2 regions of the Labrys sedimenti genome follow, and region 2 is predicted to be linked to the other one. Evidence: riboswitches for the same ligand, from Rfam matches in the RefSeq annotation. Region 2 holds a riboswitch; the other holds the start of a gene.
The links. Region 2 has a riboswitch for thiamine pyrophosphate ahead of thiB (thiamine ABC transporter substrate binding subunit). Riboswitches for the same ligand answer to the same signal wherever they lie in the genome.
Positions count from the first base shown of each region.

Region 1: linked by a shared signal. The riboswitch ahead of thiC (phosphomethylpyrimidine synthase ThiC) and the one ahead of thiB (thiamine ABC transporter substrate binding subunit) in region 2 are both predicted to bind thiamine pyrophosphate.

Region 1 is NZ_JAXOUF010000003.1:399,919-403,606, reverse strand. It holds gene U1R88_RS13480 (GMC family oxidoreductase) at 1-897, shown strand, start outside; gene U1R88_RS13475 (hypothetical protein) at 992-1,297, shown strand; TPP riboswitch at 1,382-1,489, shown strand; gene thiC (phosphomethylpyrimidine synthase ThiC) at 1,592-3,433, shown strand; gene thiO (glycine oxidase ThiO) at 3,417-3,688, shown strand, end outside.
Region 2 is NZ_JAXOUF010000002.1:1,004,957-1,008,644, forward strand. It holds gene U1R88_RS11050 (DUF5682 family protein) at 1-474, shown strand, start outside; gene U1R88_RS11055 (VWA domain-containing protein) at 494-1,678, shown strand; TPP riboswitch at 1,783-1,895, shown strand; gene thiB (thiamine ABC transporter substrate binding subunit) at 1,949-2,962, shown strand; gene U1R88_RS11065 (ABC transporter permease subunit) at 3,000-3,688, shown strand, end outside.

The sequences.
Region 1 (3,688 bases), on a different contig from region 2:
CTGGACGGCAAGCCGGCCCGAGTCTCGGTCAAGCGCGAGCTGGTGCTGACGGCCGGCGCCATCGGCACGCCTCAGCTCCTGCAGCTGTCCGGCATCGGGCCGGCAGCGCTCCTGGCCAGGCACGGCATCCCGCTCGTGCTCGACGCGTCGGGGGTCGGCGAGAACCTGCAGGACCATCTGCAGATCCGCACCATCTTCAAGATCAGCGGCGCGCGCACCCTCAACGAGTGGCAGGCCTCGCTGCTGGGCAAGGCTGAGATCGCCCTCACCTATGCGCTCAAGCGTTCGGGACCGATGGCGATGGCGCCGAGCCAGCTCGGCATCTTCATGAAATCGGATCCGCGCTTTGCCGACGCCAATATCGAGTTCCACGTCCAGCCCCTGTCGCTCGACGCTTTCGGCTCGCCGCTGCATCCCTTCCCGGCCATCACCGTCTCCGTCTGCAATCTCCGGCCGGAAGCGCGCGGCCATGTCCGCATCGTCTCGCCGGATGTCCGGACCCATCCGGAAATCGCGCCGAACTACCTCTCCACGGAAGGCGACCGTGTGGTCGCGGCCGATTCGATCCGCGCGGCCCGCCGCCTGATGGCGACCCAACGCATGCAGGCCTTCAGGCCGGAAGAACTGAAGCCAGGGCCAGCGATCCAGTCGGCGGATGATCTGGCAAAGGCCGCCGGCGACATCGCCACAACCATCTTCCACCCTGTCGGCACGGCCCGGATGGGCACCGACGCGGCGGCGGTGGTCGACCCTCAGCTGCGCCTGCGCGGTATTTCAGGCCTGCGCATCGCCGATGCCTCTGTCATGCCGACCATCGTCTCCGGCAACACCCATGCGCCCGTGGTGATGATCGCCGAGAAGGCCTCCGACATGATCGCTGCGGCCTGGCGGGGGTGAGAAGCGACAATGACCTGCCACTAGAACCGACCAGCTTGACAGCGGCATGGGCACACCGTCTTGATTGCGGTATCCGATATCCAATGGTGCTGCCATGTGGGCGATGTTCAAAGGTCTGCTGTCAGGCTCGAAGAGTTTAAATACCCTCCTTGGGTCGGTAGTCTTCAGTACGCCGCAGGAGCATGGCAATTACGCACATTCATTCCTGGAATGGCGCGTCAAGAAAACGCTGGATGACAGGTCGCTGGTCATTGGCCTCTCCATGAAGCCGGACGGATATGCTGGCGCCGAAGGGTCGCCAACCAATTACATGAATTTCGATCTCGACACGGCCATTCGACTTCGCGACCACCTCGATCGCTGCATCGAATTCGTGCGTGAGCAGGGCAAGCGCCCGTAGCACAGAAGCCACAGCCTCTCTCCTTCCAAGACAATGCGACAATCCTTCCCTCTGGACGCAGGCCGATTCCGGGTCTAACCTTGGAATCGTTCCGAGGGGTGTCCTGCGCAAGCAGGGCTGAGATGGCCTAGAGCCGAACCCTTCGAACCTGATCCGGGTCATGCCGGCGAAGGGACGGGAACAGGGCTTTGGCTGTATTCTTTGGCTTGAAGCCCCCGAAGCTGGCTGCGATGCCGGTTCGGCCCAGACAATCGTCGCCCCGGATCTCCATGACTCGCAATGAGGAGGAGATCCATGAACGTCCAAACCCCAAAGACCAAAATCGCCGCGCCGCAAAGCGTGACCACCGGTCCGATCGCCGGCTCCCGCAAGGTCTATGCGGCTCCCGCTTCGCACCCTGCGATGCGGGTGCCCTTCCGCGAGATCGCGCTGAGCGACGCCTCGCTCGCCCCTATCCGCGTCTACGATCCCTCCGGCCCCTATACCGAGGATGGCGCCAGCATCGATCTGAAGCAGGGCCTGCCGACCCTGCGCGAGGACTGGATCGCCGCACGCCGCTTCGGCGCGATCGAAGGCCGGATCGTCAAGCCGGAGGACAACGGCAATGTCTCCGCCGACAGGTTGGTGGCGCCGTGCCCGGCGACACGCAAGCTGCGCCGCGGCGCCGACGGCCAACTCGTCACACAATATGAATTCGCCAGGGCCGGCATCGTCACCGAAGAGATGGTCTACGCCGCCTTCCGCGAGAATCTCGCCCGTGAGAAAGCCCTCGAAGGCGCAGCCGAGCGCCGGGCCGACGGTGAGGATTTCGGCGCGGCCATTCCTGAATTCGTCACGCCGGAATTCGTGCGCGACGAGATCGCCCTGGGCCGGGCCATCCTGCCCGCCAACATCAACCATCTCGAGCTCGAGCCGATGGTGATTGGCCGCAACTTCCTGGTGAAGGTCAACGCCAATATCGGCAATTCCGCCGTCACATCGGGTGCGGCCGAGGAGGTGGAGAAGCTGGTCTGGGCCACGCGCTGGGGCGCCGACACAGTGATGGACCTCTCCACCGGGCGCAACATCCACAACATCCGCTCCTGGATCCTGCGCAATTCGCCGGTGCCGATCGGCACGGTGCCGATCTACCAGGCGCTGGAGAAGGTCGACGGCGACCCGCTCAAGCTCGACTGGGAGGTGTTCAAGGACACGCTGATCGAGCAGGCCGAGCAGGGCGTTGACTATTTCACCATCCATGCCGGCGTTCGCCTCGCCCATGTGCCGCTCACCGCCAGCCGCGTCACCGGCATCGTCTCGCGCGGCGGCTCGATCATGGCGCGCTGGTGCCTGGCCGGCCATCGCGAGAGCTTCCTCTATGAGCATTTCGGCGACATCTGCGACATCATGCGCCGCTATGACGTCTCCTTCTCGCTCGGCGACGGCCTGCGCCCCGGCTCGATCGCCGATGCCAACGACGCCGCGCAGTTCGCCGAGCTGGAGACGCTGGGCGAACTGACCAAGATCGCGTGGGATCGGGGCTGCCAGGTGATGATCGAGGGTCCTGGTCATGTGCCCATGCACAAGATCAAGCAGAATATGGACAAGCAGCTCGCCGCCTGCGGCGAAGCACCCTTCTACACGCTCGGGCCGCTGACGACCGACATCGCGCCGGGCTACGACCACATCACCTCCGGCATCGGTGCGGCAATGATCGGCTGGTTCGGCACGGCCATGCTCTGCTACGTCACGCCGAAGGAGCATCTCGGTCTGCCCAACCGCGACGACGTCAAGACCGGCGTGATCACCTATCGCATCGCCGCCCATGCCGCCGATCTCGCCAAGGGCCATCCGGCCGCCAAGATTCGTGACGACGCCCTGTCGCAGGCACGCTTCGACTTCCGCTGGGAGGACCAGTTCAACCTCTCCCTCGATCCGGATACCGCGCGCGCTTATCACGACGAGACGCTGCCCAAGGACGTGCACAAGGTCGCGCATTTCTGCTCGATGTGCGGGCCGAAATTCTGCTCGATGAAGATCACACAGGATCTGCGTGACGAGGTCCGGGCGATGGAGGAAGCCGCGCGGCAGGGCATGGCGGAGAAATCGCGCGAATTCCTCGAACAGGGCGGGGCCCTCTATGTCCCGGCCGAATGACGTCAAGCGCGTCACCGTGGTGGGGGCCGGCGTCGCCGGCCTCGTCACGGCGATGGAATGCGCTTCCCGTGGCGCCGACGTCGAGATCCTGGAGCGTAGCGAAGTCCTGGGTGCCCAGGCCTGTTCCTGGCTGGCGGGCGGCATGCTGGCGCCCTGGTGCGAGCGTGAAAGCGCCGAGATCGAGGTCGAGCGGCGCGGCGAACTCGCGCTCACCTGGTGGCCGCGCCATGTGCAGGAAACCGTGCAGCGCGGCAC
Region 2 (3,688 bases):
CTGCAGCGCCTGCGCCATCTCAGCGGTGACGCATCCGTTACACCCCTTATCGCAGGCCTTGGCCTGAGGCGGCTTTACGATCGATCCGCGCTGGGAGAGGGCGAGGCTGCGGTTGCTTTCTCGTGGGCGTTGTCGCCGGGCAATGCGCCCAAGGCGGCCGGGCAATGGCTGGAAGGCTTTCTCGGCAACAGCGCGGAGGTCATCCTGCAGGATCCGGCCTTGTTCGCACTCGTCGACGGCTGGCTCAACGAGCAGGAGCCCACCGACTTCACCGAAGTGCTGCCGATGCTGCGCCGGGCCTTTTCCGGATTCGGCATTAGCGAGCGCCGGCGCCTGATGGCGGAGGTGGCGAAAGCGACTTCCGGACGGCAGGCACTGCCGAAACACTCCGGCGACGATCTCGCCGCTCCGGGTTTTGCCGCCGCCTTGCCGCTGCTCACCACGATTCTGGGGCTCGACGCGTATGATCGATGAGACAAACGACGACATCGGCATGGAAGCGGCGGGGACTGCAGGCTCCCCGGGCGAACGGCGCCGGCGTTGGCGCCTGGCTCTGGGCGGGGACGACGATACCGATCTCTCGCCGGACGATGTCCGCATGGATCGCGCGCTTTCGGCGCTTTATGGCGATGGCGAGGGCGGCAAGGGAACTCCAGGCCGGCGCGGCGGCCTGGGCGGCTCGGCGCCGCGCGTGGCGCGCTGGCTCGGCGATATCCGGGAGTTCTTTCCCACGCCCGTGGTGCAGGTGATCCAGCGCGACGCCTTCGAGCGCCTCAACCTCAAGGCGATGATGCTGGAACCGGAGTTTCTCGCCACGCTCGAGGCGGACGTTCATCTGATCGCAGATCTCATCAGCCTGCGCTCGGCCATGCCGGACAAAACCAAGGACACCGCCCGCATGGTGGTGAAGAAGGTGGTCGACGAATTGATGAAGCGTCTTGCCCAGGCCACGGCCGAAACCATCCGAGGCGCGGTGTTGCGCGGCAGGCGCACCAGCCGGCCGCGTTACAACGACATCGACTGGCCGCGCACCATCACGGCCAATCTGCGCCATTGGCAGGAGCAGTACCGGACCGTGGTGCCCGAAAGGCTGGTCGGCCATGCCCGGCAGACGCGGACGAAGGCCGAGCTCGATCAGGTCATCCTCTGCGTGGACCAGTCGGGCTCGATGGCGACGTCCGTGGTCTACTCCTCGATCTTTGCGGCGGTGATGGCCTCGCTGCCGGTGATCGAGACCAAGCTCGTCTGTTTCGATACCCAGATCATCGATCTGTCAGAGGAACTCGCCGACCCTGTCGAGGTGCTGTTCGGCGTGCAACTCGGCGGCGGTACGGACATCAATGCGGCGCTGGCCTATTGCCAGGGCCTGGTCTCCCAACCGGCCAAGACTCATCTCGTGCTGATCACCGATCTCTACGAAGGCGGCAATGCCGCGGAGATGCTCGGGCGGGCCGCGGCACTGGTGGCCAGTGGCGTCAATCTCATTGTGCTGCTTGCCTTGTCCGATGATGGACGGCCGGGCTTCGATGCCAATCATGCCCAGAAATTCGCGGCGCTGGGCTGCCCGGTCTTCGCCTGCACGCCCGACCAGTTCCCGGACATGATGGCGCATGCGCTCAAGCGCTCCGACCTGCAGGAATGGGCAGCCGGGCAGGACATCGCGACGGTCCGGGCCTGAGGGAACCACCGGTCGGATCGGCACATCTTTAGCGTGCGCTCTTTGGGAGCAGCCGGCTCCCGCAAAACAGGCTTTCCCTCGTCCCGGGAAAACGCTAACACGGGAATCGTCTCATGGGGTGCCCGCAAGGGCTGAGAAGACGACGGCCGCAAGCGACGTCTAACCCATCGAACCTGATCCGGGTTGTGCCGGCGGAGGGATGAGCTTCGAAGCTTTCAGCTTCACCTCGATTTTCTTCACCGCCGTCATCCGTATCGAACCGTTTTCGACATGGAGGACGCTATGCTGAGGAAATTGCTCGCCGCTCTTGCACTGGCCACCGTCGCCACGACGGCCTCGGCGCAGGACAAGCCGGTGCTTACCGTCTACACCTATGAGAGCTTCTCCGGCGAATATGGACCCGGCAAGCCGCTGCAGACCGCCTTCGAGGCCAAGTGCAACTGCAAGCTGACCTATGTCACTGCGGATGATGGTGGCGCCCTCTTTGCCAAGCTCAAGCTCGAAGGGGCCTCGACCAAGGCCGACGTCGTCGTCGGGCTCGACGACAATCTGATGGGAGAGGCGGAAAAGTCCGGCCTGTTCGCGCCGCATGGCGTGGCAGCCGAGAAGCTCTCTCTGCCCGAGCCTTGGACCAACAAGACTTTCATTCCCTATGACTGGGGCTATTTCGCCTTCGTCTATGACAGCGACAAGCTCAAGAACCCGCCGGCCAGCCTGAAGGATCTGGTCGACGACAAGAACGGCCCCAAGCTGGTGATCGAGGATCCGCGCACCTCGACGCCGGGCCTCGGCCTGCTCGCCTGGATGAAGGCCGTCTATGGCGACAAGGCTTCCGATGCCTGGAAATCGCTGAAGCCTCGCATCGTCACGGTCACCTCGGGCTGGTCGGAAGCCTATGGCCTCTTCCTGAAGGGCGAGGCCGACATGGTGCTCTCCTATTCGACCTCGCCCGCCTATCACATCGGTGCCGAGAAGAAGACCAACTACAAGGCCGCGATGTTTCCTGAGGGGCACCAGACCCAGGTCGAGGTCGCCGGATTGATCCAGACCTCCAAGCAGCAGGATCTCGGGCGGCAATTCCTCACCTTCCTCATATCCGATGAGGCCCAGGCCGTCCTGCCCGAGACCAACTGGATGTATCCGGCGAGGACGCCGGCTGCCGGCCTGCCGGAGAGCTTCAAGGCCGTTGCCGTTCCGGCCAAGGCCCTGATGGCGGATCCGGCCAAGCTCGCCGAGAACCGCAAGGCCTGGATCGACGAATGGCTGGCCGCCATGGCGAAGTGAGCAGGGATGTGAGAAGGCGCTTGCTGCCTCATCCTCGATGCCCGGCCTGATTCTCCTCGGCGGCCTCGCCGCACTCGTGCTCACCGCGCTCGCCAGCCTGTTTCTCGCGGCCGGCGGCGACGCCTGGCAGGGCAATGTCGGCTATCTCGTCTCGATTGCCGGGTTCACCGTCTATCAGGCGCTGCTGTCCACCTTGCTGTCGCTCTCGTTCGGGGCGTGCGTCGCCCTGGCGCTGGCGCGGCGGCAATTTCCGGGACGCCGGCTGCTGCTGGCCCTGTTCGGGGTCGCGGCGGCGCTGCCCTCGATCGTGGCCGTGTTCGCCTTTGCCGGCATCTATGGCCGGGCGGGCATTGCCAACACCGTGCTGGGCGCCATCGGCCTGCCGGCCATCTCGCTCTATGGGCTGACCGGCATCCTGCTGGTACATGTCTTCTTCAACGGCGCCTTTGCCAGCCGAGTGTTCCTCGCGGCGCTGGAGACCGTGCCGGGAGAGCATTGGCGGCTGGCAACCTCATTCGGCATGCCCCCTACCACGATCTTTCGCCGCATCGATTGGCCGGTGCTGAAGCGAGATCTGCCGGCGCTGGGGCTCCTGATCTTCATCGCCTGTGCGACGTCCTTCGCCATCCCCCTTACGCTCGGAGGCGGGCCGGGCAGCGCCACATTCGAGGTCGCGATCTACCAGGCCATCCATTCCGATGCCGACTTCGCCAGGGCCGCAGTGCT